DNA from 2 places in the Pseudoalteromonas espejiana DSM 9414 genome. Region 1 is predicted to be linked to the other one. Evidence: riboswitches for the same ligand, from Rfam matches in the RefSeq annotation. Region 1 holds a riboswitch; the other holds the start of a gene.
The links. Region 1 has a riboswitch for cobalamin ahead of PESP_RS03025 (ABC transporter ATP-binding protein). Riboswitches for the same ligand answer to the same signal wherever they lie in the genome.
Positions count from the first base shown of each region.

Region 1 (7,566 bases):
TCAATCAGTTTTTAAATATCTCGGTAGAGTCGCTTAGCCCAGAGCAAGCTAAAATAAGCTTTCCTTGGCAGGACGTATTTATTGGTAATCCTGCGCAAAAAATTCTCCATGGTGGCATTATTTCAGCTGTGCTTGATAATGTAGGCGGCATGCTTGCTGCTGCCAGTGTAATCGATAAATTAACCGATATAGATATGCCAAGCGTACAGCAAAAACTTGCCACTTTAGGCACTATTGACTTGCGCACCGATTACTTACGCCCAGGCAAAGGGGAGCACTTTATTGCGAGTGCCACACTCATTCGTTCAGGTAATAAAGTATGCGTGTGCAGAATGGAGCTACATAATGAAAAGTCAGTACAAATAGCGTTTGGTACAGGTACGTATTTAGTGGGGTAAAGCCGCTAATTAAGTACTGCTAAATAAAATACTTTGCCTTGCGTTTAGGTTTACTCACCTCAAAATAAATCACTTAATTATATGAATTGATATAAACTGTCGGCCTTTTAGTATTAGTAAGTATTATTTATGTCGATGGAAAACGAGCAGCGTAAAGGTGGTATTTTTGCTTGCCTAGCCTTTTTAATGTGGGGCCTCGCGCCTATTTATTTTAAGCAAATTCAGCATGTTTCGGCCTTTGAAATTTTAACGCACCGTGTGGTGTGGTCTGTCGTTTTTTTAGTGCTTGTGGTGAGTGTACTCAAGTATTGGGATAAGGTTAAGCGCATTGTAGTGCAGCCCAAAATTATGCTTATGTTAGTACTTACATCGTCTATATTGGGCTTTAATTGGGGTTTGTTTATATGGGCGGTTAATAACAACCATATGCTTGATGCCAGTTTAGGTTACTACATAAACCCGCTACTTAACGTTTTGCTGGGCATGCTATTTTTAGGCGAGCGCTTGCGTAAACTACAGGGGTTTGCGGTATTTTTAGCGTTTGCAGGAGTGGTACTGCAACTTGTAAGTTTTGGCTCGTTCCCTGTGGTGGCATTTTCATTGGCTACCTCATTTGCAATTTATGGTTTATTACGCAAAAAGCTGCCTGTAGAGGCACTCCCAGGTATTTTACTTGAGGCGCTCATACTGCTGCCTGTTGCGTTAATTTATTGGTGGGTCATGGCGCCAACGCCTACCTCAGATTTAATTGTGAATGATTGGCATACCAATGCACTACTCATTAGTGCTGGTATTATTACTACCTTACCACTACTTTGCTTCACTGGGGCCGCTAAACGTCTGCAGTACACAACACTTGGCTTTTTCCAATACATAGGGCCAAGCTTAATGTTTATGCTAGCAGTGGTATTTTACGATGAGGTGTTTGATGCCGAGCGAGTGATTACGTTTGCGTGTATTTGGAGTGCCTTAGCAATATTTACGTGGGATTCGTATCATCAGTCGCGCAAACGTAAAAAGGCGGCAATTACAGCCGCCGAGGTATAGGTGTTACAGCCTAGCTAACTACCTTATTACGGCCGGTTTCTTTAGCGTCATATAGCTTTAAATCGGCCTGCTTTAGTAATTCATCTATTTGGTAAATTGGGCCACTTGCAAAGCCAATTGAAATGGTAAATTTAATTTTCTCTTGGCTAAACTCTTGGCTGTTTAATTCTATAAATTGCCTAAAGCCTTCTAATCGCTTTAATGCTTGCGCTGTTGTGGTTTCGCTAAAATAAACCGCAAACTCTTCTCCGCCCAAACGAGCTACCAACTGTTTTTCAAAATACTTTTTAAAGCATACCGATAAACCTTTTAATACATCGTCGCCAGCATCATGACCATAAGTGTCATTAATTGATTTAAAGTGGTCTATATCAAGCATGGCTAGTGCGCCATCACTATTTAATTTTTTTAGGTGTTTTAGTGACTTGCTCGACTCTTCAAAAAAGTAACGTCGGTTTGGTAATTTGGTTAAGTAGTCGGTGTTAGCTTGTCGCTTTATAGTGGCTATTTGCTCAAGCATGTCGACGTTTTGACTAAGCCGACAATAAAATTCTTCGCTATTAAAAGGTTTATGTAAATAATCGTTAGCACCATTTTTTAAAAATAGACTCGAAAGTGCCGATGAATCAGCGCCAGAAATGCCAATAATGGCTTTCTCATCATTGCTATAGAGCCGGCGTATTTCTGCGCATAACTCATCGCCATTCATGTTAGGCATTTCGTTATCGGTGATAATAACCGATACATCTTTTTGGCTTTCCAATACTTCTAGTGCTTGTTTACCATCTTTGGCTTCAAGAATTTGATACTTGTGGCGCTTGAGTAAACTACAAATATATTTACGTGTTGATGTTGAGTCATCAACCACTAAAACTTTAACATTTTCATTACGAGGTAGGCGTTGTAATTGCTTTTCAAGGTATTGATAGGCTTGTTTATTTTCTTTTATTATGTAATCGATAATAGGGTGTTTTTCTACTGTATCGCGGGTTTGTTTATCGATATTGCCGGTCATTACTATGGTTGGGATTTCTGCAGCGATAGTGCAGGGGATTGCTTCACCTGCGGGCGCGTCAGGTAAAATAAAGTCTACAACAGCGCAAAAATAGCTGTTTTGCTCAACAAGCTTTTTTGTTGCCTCTAAAGACTCTGCTATATCTACTTCGTAGCCTACCTTTAGCGCAATATGCTTTTGCACACGCGCTATAGTAGGCGTATCTTCAACTATTAATATTCTTCGCGTCACATAGTTACCTTGTTTAATATTTTGCAAAAGTATTTGCTAATACAAGTTGTAACTGCTAAAACGCAAAAAAGCAAATAACTTAGTGGCTTACAAGCTATCTGATTCTGAATAATAGTCTTGGCTAATGGGTGCTGGCCCTGACATTTTTGAACGACCAAACAAAGTATGAAACTTTGTTTTACAGGTGGTAAGTTTAAGGTATTTAACCCAAGCTTTTTCTATTGGGTTTGCAGCTTCTTGAGCACCAAAGGCTACTGCAACAAACTGTTCTTGGTAAGCATTTTGAGGTGCTAGCGTTTTATTATACAAACCTTTTAACACAACACCGTGTTGCTCTAGTATGCTAGCTTCTAATAAAGTGAAATTTCCGCTGCGGCTAAATCCGCGAGGAAAGTTTTGATCATCATAAAATTGACGTTGGCTCACAAACGCTTGGCGAAGTAGTGAAATATCATTGCTCATAGCTTAATCCTCATACCTAGTTTATTGGTGGAGTATGATGCAAGTTTGGCAATTTATTAAACAAGTTATTTTTATCGTGAGGATAAAAAATTGGATATAGATTTATTAAAAACATTTGTAGAAGTTGTACGAACTCGTCACTTTGGTAAAGCAGCCGAAAACCTTTATATTACTCAATCTGCGGTGAGTTTTAGAATTCGACAACTTGAGCAAGGCTTAGGCGTTAACTTGTTTATTCGCCAGCGCAATAATATTCAATTAACAGCGCCAGGCGAGCGTTTACTTCCGCACGCTAAAATGATTATTACCGGTATGCAGCGTGCAAAAGTCGATGTAGCGCTTGCCGATAATATGCATAAGCAAATCAGCTTGGCGGGTACGCCTAATATATGGGATGCCTTTTTACAATTTGGTATTACTAATATTGTATCGGCTATGCCGGGTGTATCTTTGGTTGCTGAAGTAAAAGCACAGCAAGAGAGTACGCGTTTGCTATTAGAGCGCACACTCGATTTAGCGATTTTATTCGATCCTCCTAAAGTAGATGAATTAGTAGTGGAGCGAATTTGTGAACTGCCTATTATTCCGGTAAGTGGCTACGATACAGCAACCAATGAAAACTTTTTTGATAACCAATATGTTTATGTTGACTGGGGAACCACCTTTTCACTTTGGCACGCGCGCCAATTTACGGGTAAAACTCCGCCTTACTTTAGAACCAGCACCGGACGTATTGCACTGGATTTAATACTACAGTGTGGTGGCAGTGCATTTATTCCTGAAGTTCTGGTTGAGTCGCACCTCGAAAAAGGTGAGTTATTCCATATTAAAGATGTAGAACACACCTCGCGTGATATTTTTGTGGCATACCATAGAGATAACGATCAGAAAGAATTAATAGAGACGCTTATTAATTTATTACCAAAAATAAATACACTTCACCTTCTTGATGAAAGCTAAATACGAACTATGATTTTATTAAAGTCAAATAGGTACAGTTTTGTATATTAAATATTCATGTCGTTTTGTTTTCAGATTTAATTCACTTTTATTAAAATAAAAAGACAAAAATGTTTCCTTTGTAATATATCTGTCATTTAACAGTGACAAACTGCAGCTGTTTTAAAAATTAGTCTTGTGATTATCGAGGAAATAGCATGAAATTTGTAAAATCGAGCTTATGTGTCGCTTTATTAAGTGGTTTGTCTTTCAACGCTTTTGCAGACGTTGATGTATACGGTAAAGCTAATGTTACTGTGCAGTCGTCTGATGATGGTGAAGGGTCTTTCACTGAAATTAAAAGTAACGCATCTCGCTTTGGCCTAAAAGGTTCTGAAAAAATAACAGATGGCTTAGAAGCAGTTTATAAGTTTGAGTTTCAAGTAGATGTGTCTGATGCTGACTCAAAAGGCGATAACGACGACAACATTTCTGCACGTAACCAATATGTTGGTTTAAAAGGTGCTTATGGTCAGGTTGTTGTTGGTCGTAACGATACAGCACTTAAGCAGTCTCAAGGTAAAATGGATTTATTTAACGACCTTGAAGGCGATATTAAAAACGTATTTAAAGGTGAAAACCGTTTAGGTGATTCAATCACTTACACTTCTAAAACATACGAAGGCTTTAAAGTACTTGCTACATTTATTGCTGAAGACGATGTAGATGCAGACAACGGTTATTCAATGGCGGTTACTTACGGCGACTCAGCTCTTAAAAAGAGCGCGGTATACGCATCGGTTGCGGCTGATAGCGAAGTTAACGGCTACGACGTAGTTCGTGCGTCAATCCAAGGTAAAGTTGAGAGCTTTAAACTAGGTGCAATGTACCAAACGCAAGAAAAAGTAGATGGCAGTGCAGAAGCTGACGGTTACTTACTAAATGCAGCTTACAGCATGGGTAAAAACACCTTTAAAGTACAATACCAAGCAATGGACTTTGACGATAGCGAAGATAAAACAGCGATTTCTGTAGGTGTTGATCACAAGTTTAATAAAAACATCAAAGTATTTGGTTTTTACTCAAGCTTTGATATGGACAACAATGTTGACCAAGATTACTTAGGCCTAGGAATGGAATACAAGTTTTAACCAAAGGTTAAAACACTCCCTTTTTAACCGCGCTCCTTTGAGCGCGGTTTTTTTTGCTTTAAATTATTTACTTACCCGCCCATAATAGAGCTTCGTTTGGAATGAGGTGCAAGTCCTCAACTATTCCCGTAACTGTAATTAGCAAACTGCTTTAAGTCAGATACAAACGAGTAATACTAATAAGCATAAATAGCAGAAAAATTTAAGACGTTAATTTATTAACGTTAAATTGGCTCTATATTTAAGTTGGTTGGTATAAATTTTAACGAGCGGGTTTACTCATATTTTTATTAATGCACTATTTTTGTGCTGTTAGTGAGTGCACGCCTACCAAGGACTCACTATTGCACACTGAATCAGCGCCTAATGCGGCTCTAGTAAACGTTGAAAATGTTTCGTGGAGGGCGGCCAACAAAAGCATCTTAAACAATATTAATTTGCAAATACCGTCAGGCAAGTTTGTTGGGTTAATAGGCCCAAATGGGGCTGGTAAGTCGAGCTTGTTACGTTGCTTATATCGCTTTAATAGGCCAACGTTAGGCAAAATCACCTTTAATCAACAAGATATATGGCAACTCAAAAGTGAAGATTACGCCAAGCATGTGGCTGTAGTTTTGCAGGAAACGCCCTCTCAATTTAACCTTTCTTTATATGATGTAGTTGCACTTGGGCTTACCCCTCATAAATCGTTATTTAGCTCTACAACGCAAAGTGACAAACAAAAAATTACCCAAGCAATTGCCACTGTTGGGCTTGAGCAACAGTGTAATCAAAGTTTTGAGTCGCTCTCTGGCGGCGAAAAGCAACGCGCTCTAATTGCGCGCGCAATAGTGCAGCAGCCGCAGCTGCTAATTATGGACGAGCCAACTAGCCATTTAGACGTTAAATACCAAATACAAGTAATGGAGCTGGCTAAATCGCTAGGTGTAACGGTATTTGCGTCATTTCATGATTTAAATCTTGCCGCTGCAATGTGCGATGAACTAGTTGTTATTAAAAAGGGCGAAATTACGCATACTGGTACGCCTTTGCAGGTACTTAGCGAAAATATGCTCGCCGAGGTTTTTGAAGTTTGCGCACAAGTAACTCATCACCCGCAATTATCAAAATCGGGGAGTAGCATTCCTCACATCACTTACTTTTATGGTTATTAATAACATGACTGTAAATAAAAAAAATCAATTAGCTTTACTTATTACTGCGTTTCTAATCGCTATATTAAGTTTATTTAGCGCACTTAATTTTGGCGCGGCCGAAACCAATATAAACGATGTAATAACCGGTATTTTATCCTCTGGTGAAGGCTCTTTTAATGCACGTATTATTTACGAGTTAAGGCTGCCACGCACGTTACTTGCGTTTATGGCTGGAGCCGGTTTAGCTATTGCGGGGCTTATTTTGCAAACCGTGACACGTAATCCGCTTGCCGATCCGTATTTATTTGGCATATCGTCGGGGGCCTCGTTTGGTGTTGTTGTGATAATGTCGGTTGCAGGCATTAGCGCAGGATTTATGCTATCAGGGGCGGCACTTTTAGGTAGCCTTTTGGCTATGGGACTATTAATACTCATTGCTGGTAGGCAGCAAAATGCACAAGTAGAGTCTATGTTGCTTGCAGGTGTTGCGCTGTCGTTTTTATTTAGTGCTTTTACCAGCTTGCTACTTTATTGGAGCGACCCACAAGCCGTTGCTGCTATTTTATTTTGGACGCTAGGCAGTTTTGCTCGTGCGCAATGGGCCACACTATGGTTACCATTTTTAGTTATTGTGGTGTGTATTAGCTTTATGTTGAGCTTTAAAAGGCAGCTAAATGCTATGTTATTGGGCGATGAAAGCGCAACAACACTTGGCGTGCGGGTTCACCGTTTTAGAATTTTAATGTTGGTGCTAAGCTCGTTAATTACCGCAGTGCTGGTGGCTTTATGTGGCGGTATTGGCTTTGTAGGTTTAATGGTGCCGCATATAGTGCGCTTTTTTATATCCCAAGGTAGTACAGCAGGATTATTGGTTACCAGTTTAGTAGGCGGCACCTTTATGGTGTGGGTAGATGTACTTTCACGCTCATTATTAAAAAACCAAGAGCTACCTGTAGGTGTTATTACTGCTGCTATTGGCAGTGTGTTTTTTTTAAGTTTATTGTTTTTTAGAAAATCAAAGGTGTAATGCTAATGAAAACCTTAATGGTACAAGGCACTACATCAGACGCGGGTAAAAGCACATTAGTTGCCGCGCTTTGCAGAGTGTTTGCCAATCAAGGTGTAAAAGTAGCGCCTTTTAAACCGCAAAATATGGCATTAAATAGCGCAGTAACAAAAGAGGGTGG
Region 1 is NZ_CP011028.1:668,328-675,893, forward strand. Features, by position in the region: gene PESP_RS02995 (thioesterase family protein) at 1-398, shown strand, start outside; gene rarD (EamA family transporter RarD) at 528-1,445, shown strand; gene PESP_RS03005 (response regulator) at 1,456-2,691, opposite strand; gene PESP_RS03010 (MaoP family protein) at 2,779-3,153, opposite strand; gene PESP_RS03015 (LysR family transcriptional regulator) at 3,244-4,113, shown strand; gene PESP_RS03020 (porin) at 4,311-5,243, shown strand; cobalamin riboswitch at 5,302-5,429, shown strand; gene PESP_RS03025 (ABC transporter ATP-binding protein) at 5,588-6,397, shown strand; gene PESP_RS03030 (FecCD family ABC transporter permease) at 6,402-7,406, shown strand; gene PESP_RS03035 (cobyric acid synthase) at 7,412-7,566, shown strand, end outside.

Region 2 (7,566 bases), 300 kb from region 1:
ACTATTATTTTTTGACTAGTCTATCAGTGTTTGTATTACAAATCAGCTTAGCTCATTTTTAAAATAGTAAATTATGATGGTATTTAAACCAGCCTGATTTGTTTATACTGCAAGGCTTATATTTAGTGTAATGTAGTTTATAAGTTAATTTGAGTAGTCGTCTATGAATACCAAGGAAAAAATAATACACACCAGTATTTCATTATTTAATGAACATGGTGAGCGAGCAATATCAACTAATCATATTGCATCACATTTAGGGATGAGCCCGGGTAATCTTTACTATCACTTTAAAAATAAAGAAGACATTATCCGACATATTTTTGCGCTTTACAGTGAACACTTAAATACTCATTTTAAACCTATAAATGTAAATGATGATGCGTTTGAACATTTAACAGCTTACTTAGATTCGTTGTTTGAGCTAATGTGGCGGTATCATTTCTTTTACGACAACCTAGGCGATATTCTCTCCAGAGATGAAAGCTTAAAACAAGCGTATATTGGTTTTCAGTCAACATTATTAGAGCAGGTTCGCCAAGTTATACTTGGTTTGCGCGACAGTGAAATGATCACCATAGAGGAGCAAGATGCACTAGAACTTGCTCACACGCTTAAACTAACCGTTAGTTTTTGGACCCCTTACATTAAAGCGCGTAGGCTCAGTGGTAATTTAGCCGAGCAAGATATTTACCACGGCATTTTAAAAGTATTAGCGTTATTTAGGGCTTACAGCACTGAAAAAAGCTTAATTAAAATGAACCAGTTACGGGAAAAGTACACCCAACTTGCCGAGCAAGCACCCACACTTAGCTAGCCTCCGATTAGTTGCTTAGTTCCTAGACGCAAAAATTTTTGATATAATCGCGCGCCCAATGCCTGGGAGCGCGAATTCCCGCAGTCTAAGAGTGAACTATGCTTAAATTTATCGTCAAACTACATCCTGAAATTGCCATTAAAAGCCGTTCGGTACGTAAACGCTTTACTAAAGTGTTAGAGAATAACATTAAAATTGTATTGCGCCGTGTTGACGAAAAAGTACAAGTAAGAAACAACTGGGACAACATTTCAGTCGTAACTAAGCTTGATGATGCGCAAACACGCTTAGACTTTATCGATAGCCTGCAGCGCATACCTGGAATTGTGCAATTTATTGAAGTAACCGAAACCGACTTCACTACGCTTGACGATATTTATAAAAAAACCATTGAGCTAGTAGGGCACACAATTGTTGGCAAAACATTTTGTGTGCGCGCAAAACGCATTGGGCAACACGATTTTACTTCAACAGATTTAGAACGTTATGTTGGTGGTGGTTTAAACCAACACGTAGAAGGTGCACGCGTTAAGCTAAGTCGCCCTGAAGTAACTATTCGCTTAGAAGTAAAAGACGATAAAGCTTACATAGTAACGCAAACACATTTTGGTATGGCTGGTTTCCCACTGCCTACACAAGAAGACGTGCTTTCGCTTATGTCGGGTGGTTTTGACTCGGGTGTAGCGAGTTATCAAATGATTCGTAAAGGTGCTCGTACACACTTTTTATTCTTTAATTTAGGTGGCGCAGCTCACGAAATTGGTGTTAAACAAGCCAGTTACTACTTATGGAAAAAGTTTAGCTCTACCCATAAAGTTAAGTTTGTAACTGTTGATTTTGAACCGGTAGTTGCTGAGATTTTAGAAAACGTAGAAAACAGCCAAATGGGTGTTGTGCTTAAGCGTATGATGATGCGCGCAGGTAGCCAAGTTGCTGAAAAACTGAATATTCAAGCACTTGTTACAGGTGAAAGCATTGGCCAGGTTTCAAGCCAAACACTGGCTAATTTAAGTGTGATTGACCGTGTAACCGAAACGCTTATTTTACGCCCGCTAATTCAGCACGATAAACAGGAAATTATTAATATTGCTCGCCAAATTGGCACCGCAGAAATGGCCGAAACAATGCCTGAGTACTGTGGAGTAATTTCTAAAAAGCCAACGGTTAAAGCTAAAATTGATGTTATTAAAGGCGAAGAAGAAAAGTTCGACTTTGATGTACTAAATACCGTAGTAGAAAATGCCCGCATTATGGATGTGCGCGATATTGACGTAGAAGCTAAGCAAGAGCTAAAAGAAGCAGAGTCGGTTGCTGATTTACCCGTTGGCGCCGTGGTTGTTGATATTCGCTCTCCTGAGGAAGAAGATGCAGCCCCGCTTGAGGTTGACGGCGTAGAGGTTGTGCATTTACCTTTCTTCCGTTTAGCGACTAAGTTTGGCGACCTGCCAAAAGATAAAGACTATTACCTTTACTGTGAAAGAGGGGTAATGAGTCAGTTACAGGCGCTTATATTGCATGAAGAAGGCTTTACGGGCGTTAAGGTATATCGTCCGTAATGTAAGGTTTATGATAAAGCGTGGTTTAATCCACGCTTTTTTTTGCCTTTATTTTAGCAAGCAGCTCATTGTTTATTGGTGTATTAATATTTAAACGTCGGCCTTGCTCACTAATGTAGCCACAAATAGCGTTTATTTCAGTTTGCCGATTATGAATAACATCTTGGTGCATAGAAGAGTAGTTTTGTGCAGTGAGCGTCATTATGGTGTAAGCATTACTGAGTGCATCGGCAAGTTTAATATTGAGCTTGAGCGCCTGTGCAATATTACATGCTTCAGTGAGTAAATTAAAAATTGTGCTGCTAAATTGCGGCGCCCTTAATTGCCCATTTTTAATATTATGCAGTGCACTTAACGGGTTAATAGCAATATTCACAAGTAACTTTTCAAATCTTAGTTGTTCAATGTTTTTTGAATAGCTCAATTGCGGCAACGGACTAAATTGCTCTAGCATCGCTTTATAATTGTTGTGAGCTTGCGTATTACATGCACCGAATATATTTTTTCCCTCTCCGGTATGCTGCACAATATACTGATTTGATTTAAATCCCGCCATGCTGGTGGTTAAAAAGTATAAAGCCTGCTCAAAGCGAAGTTCGGCGTTTAGTTGTTCAACATTACCCATTCCGTTGTGCGACAGCACAATATTACAACGTGATGATAAAAATGGCTTTATATGTATAAAAGCATCGATCACTTGAAATGCTTTTACAGCAAATATGACGGTATCAAACGCGGGTAGCTCATTAAGTTGCTTTAAGGTAATAAACTGCGCGTTAATTTTTTGCGAAGGCTGATTAGCTTTACAGTAAAAACGCGTATTTGCAGTGGTTTTACGTGTAAACACATATACGTTATGCGCCTTAGATAAAAAATGGCTGAGCATTAAACCTATAGCACCATCGCCAATAACAAGTATGTTAGCCATAAGGGGTCTTTTTTCGAGGAGTAAAAATAGTTCTTAATAAAAAATACGTTGCAGCGCCAGCAAAGTCAGCTAAAAAGTCACCCAGTGATGCTTGTCTGTAGGGAAGGGCGTCTTGCATTATTTCAATAGCCGCGCCGTACCCTGCGAGTAGCAAAATTTGCGTATAAAGCGGTAGTTTAAATGCTTTATCCATAATAATGGCGAGTACGAAAAAAATGCCAAAGTGAGCAACTTTATCAACATGCGGAAATAAGTTAGCTACACCGCCTTTTATCTCTTTAGCAAATAAAAAGGTAAAAGCCACAATGCTAATTAAAAAAACTGCCTGATAAACACGCCGTGTCACGTTAAATCCTAAAACCGCTTAAAAAAGAAACCGCAGTATATCAAACTAAATTAGTATCGCACCTGAACAACTGGCAGAAAAATGTAAAGATTTATAATTTTAGCGTTATAATCGGCGCATAAATTTAGATTTAATAGTTAGGAGAACCCTATGCCTTCATTTGATATCGTATCTGAAGTAGAAATGAACGAAGCTAAAAATGCAGTAGATAACGCAAACCGTGAGCTTGAAACGCGCTTTGATTTTAGAGGTGTTGACGCATCAATTGAGCTTAACGACAAAACAATTAAGCTTAAAGCCGAAGCCGATCAGCAGGTAATGCAGTTGTTTGATATTTTAGCGAATAAGATTTCTAAGCGTGGCATGGATGTAGCCAGCCTTGATTTACAAGATATTACCCGCGCTGGTAAAAATGTATTTCGTAATGTTGCGCTTAAGCAAGGTATTGAAAAAGATATGGCAAAAAAAGTAGTTAAAGCCATTAAAGATTCAAAAGTTAAAGTGCAAGCTGCTATTCAAGGTGAAGAAGTTCGCGTAACAGGTAAAAAGCGTGACGACTTACAAGCGGCTATGCAAGTAGTGCGTAGCGCTGAGCTTGGTCAGCCATTTCAGTTTAAAAACTTTCGCGATTAATAAAAATATAGCGATTGCTTCTTAACAGCTTAATTTAAAAGCGTGGTTAGCAAATCTAGTAGCTACGCTTTTAAGCAAATTATTTACCTAAAGCTCTTACACCTGCCAATGTTTGGATAATGGTAGGTAAAAAATACCTTATTAGTTTTTTACTACTTTAAATAGTTATTTCAGCCTTTTAAATCCTACCTGTGACACGGCTTTTTATATTTAGTCTATTCTTAATATTAGTTTATTTAATATTACATAATAAAGGCGTTAAATGTATAAGCACCTTGTTTTTATAATTATTATTACTTGTAGCAAATTTGCTTTTGCCAAGCCAATTAATGTAGATGTGTTGGTAGAAGATGGTTATTTCCCAATAATTATCAATGCCGAAAAACAGCAGGGGCTAGCGCCTGAATTTGTCAAAATTTTAAACGAATCCCAAAGCGACTACAATTTTGTACTTAATTCATTACCTGTGAAAAGGCTTAAAAAGTGGGTCGAGTGGGGGGAGTTCGACATGCTTTTTTTAATGGCTTTGCAATGGCTGCCAGAGACAGCGAGAAGCTCTTTAAAACAAACTCACTTTTACGTAATTGCTAAAAATGAGCTTTATACTTTATTAGAAAATTCTAATGAGCAAGCATATTTTGATAACCTAAATACGTTAACAAAAGCAGGTGTACTTGGTTACTCGTATCGCTTTGCTAATTTTAATACCGACGCGCAGTATTTAAGTGAAGAGCACCAAGTAAGTTTGACCATTGATGAGTTTAATGTTGTTAAAATGCTGCTATTAAAACGTGCTGATGTTGGTGTGTTAAACAATATTGCCTACCAATATTTTAAAAAGAATAATATTTTTAATATGGACTTACTTTACAAAAGTAATAAACCAGACGCTATTTACGACACCCATTTTTTGGTTAATCCTAAACGCAGTAAAATTACAGAAAATCAAATGGATGAGCTATTAAATTCCCCCACCATAAAGCCGAAAATAAAAGCATTGCTGAGCGCATATGGTGTAACTTCAAGCTTTACTGAAAATAAATAATTGGATTTTTAGCTATATAGACGTCCGTTGACATTTGTAAACAAACTGCTCACAATAATGGCCTATTTTCAAGGTGCTTGCTTAATACGGTGTATTGGTTTTAAGGTATTGAAACTAACGGCAAGATAATCGGGAAGTTGGTGCGTTATCATGATGATTACAATCCCAACACTGCCCCCGCAACGGTAAAGTATTAATACTTATTTTAGTATTTACTGAGTCCGGAGACCGGCCTTGATGCAATCTTACATACTTAAATCTTTGCGGTGGGCAAGGGTAGGGAACATCATGCTAAATAAAACAATTCTTGGCGTTGCAATATCTGCTGCGTTGTCTTTTTCTGTATCTGCTGCAGATAACTCAATTGAAAAAATTACCGTTACTGCTAATAAATTCGAACAATCAATAAATAACGTGTTAGCAAGCGTTAATGTGATTGAACGTAGTGAAATTGAAGCAAGCAAAGTACGTGATTTACCAACACTGTTAAGCACTCAAGTTGGTTTTCAAATTAACCCTAATGGTGGCTTTGGGCAAACGTCGGGTGTATCACTGCGTGGTACAGGCTCGGGCGATACATTAATTTTGATTGATGGCGTACGCACAGGCTCCGCAACGCTTGGTCAAAAAGCGCTAAGCAATGTACCTCTAAATAGTATTGAACGTATTGAAATAGTGAAAGGGTCGCGTGCTGCTGTCTATGGCTCAGACGCGCTTGCAGGTGTAATTAACATAATTACCCGTGAAGCTGATAATTTATCGCTTGATGCTACGTTTGGCTCAAATGCTTATCAAAATTATCAACTTGCAGGTTCTGTTAAATCGGGCGATGTTATCTCAGCATTTAATGCAGGCTTTGAAAAAACAGATGGTTTTGATGCGCTTCAAGGTGTAGCACCAGATGACGATGGCTATGAAAATAAAAACCTAGGTTTTAAAGTAAACTACAGTGACGAGCACTACGGCGACTTTAAATTACTAGGCCAGTACAGTGAAGGTTTTGCTGACTACGATAGCAGCTTTAGCCCAGCGTCAAGCACTGTAGAGACAGGGGATTTTAAAAACTACCAGTTATCAGCAGGCTGGAGTAAAAATTATAAAAATCAGTCTCATAGCATCGATGTTGCGTTTGCTACCGATGACTCAGACAGCACTTACGTAGACTCTTTTACTGGCAATTCATTAACCAGTACGTTTATTACCAAGCGTTCGCAACTTGACTACACTGGGCAATACCAAGTATCTCCACAGCTTAATTTCAGTGGTGGTGTTAACTGGTATAACGATGATGTGTCGAATAGCTCACAAGAGTTTGTTGAAGATAGCCGAGATGTACTGGCTGTTTTTGTTGGTGCTTATTACGATGCCGATAATGTACTGGCTAATTTAACCGTTCGCCAAGATGATGACGAACAGTTTGGTGATGAAACAACTTATACTGCTGCAGCGGGTTACCATTTATCTGAAAGTGCTACATTTAGAATCAGCCAAAGCACAGGCTTTAAAGCGCCTACCTTTAACGATTTATATTACCCCAATTTTGGCAATCCTGATTTACAACCAGAAAAATCAGTAAATCGTGAATTGGGCTTAAATGTTAATTTCGATATAGCAAAAGTAGACTTTGCACTATTTAGAAACGACATTGAAGACAAAATTGATTACGACGAAAACTTTGCATTAGCTAATATTAGCGAAGCTCGTTATGAAGGGGTTGAGTTTAGCCTTACACAGCAAATTTTAGGATTCGATAGCCACTTTAACTTTGTTTATTTAAGTGCTGAAAATAAAGAAACAGGAGACGAGCTACGTAACGTTGCAAAACGTACCGTTAACTGGGAAATTGCAAAGAAGTTTGGCAACTTTGACGCACGTGTTGATATGCAGTACCGTAGCGATCGCCAAGGAGCTGTAACGCGTTTGGGTTCTTACACACTTTGGAACATTGCAGGTAACTACCAAGTAAATAAACACATTGGAGTATCACTACGTGTAGAAAACTTATTTGATAGAGACTACAACGTTGTTGATTCTAGATCTGATTTTACAACAGGTGAAGTGTATTACTACAATACCCCTGAGCGACGCTTTTTTGCCGGCGCCAGCTATCAGTTTTAATTATTATAGAAATGCATAAAAGACAAAAGCCCGATTTTAATCGGGCTTTTTTAATGTGCGTTAAATTTATCTACTCAGTTAAGAACTCTTTAAATAGCATTTCAAACTTTTGTAATTTAGGGG
Region 2 is NZ_CP011028.1:969,062-976,627, forward strand. Features, by position in the region: gene PESP_RS04450 (TetR/AcrR family transcriptional regulator) at 164-817, shown strand; gene thiI (tRNA uracil 4-sulfurtransferase ThiI) at 916-2,373, shown strand; gene PESP_RS04460 (ketopantoate reductase family protein) at 2,399-3,301, opposite strand; gene PESP_RS04465 (VanZ family protein) at 3,294-3,647, opposite strand; gene PESP_RS04470 (YajQ family cyclic di-GMP-binding protein) at 3,798-4,280, shown strand; gene PESP_RS04475 (ABC transporter substrate-binding protein) at 4,543-5,325, shown strand; cobalamin riboswitch at 5,412-5,576, shown strand; gene PESP_RS04480 (TonB-dependent receptor domain-containing protein) at 5,614-7,443, shown strand; gene msrA (peptide-methionine (S)-S-oxide reductase MsrA) at 7,514-7,566, opposite strand, start outside.
Region 2: another riboswitch for cobalamin. It lies ahead of PESP_RS04480 (TonB-dependent receptor domain-containing protein); the one in region 1 lies ahead of PESP_RS03025 (ABC transporter ATP-binding protein).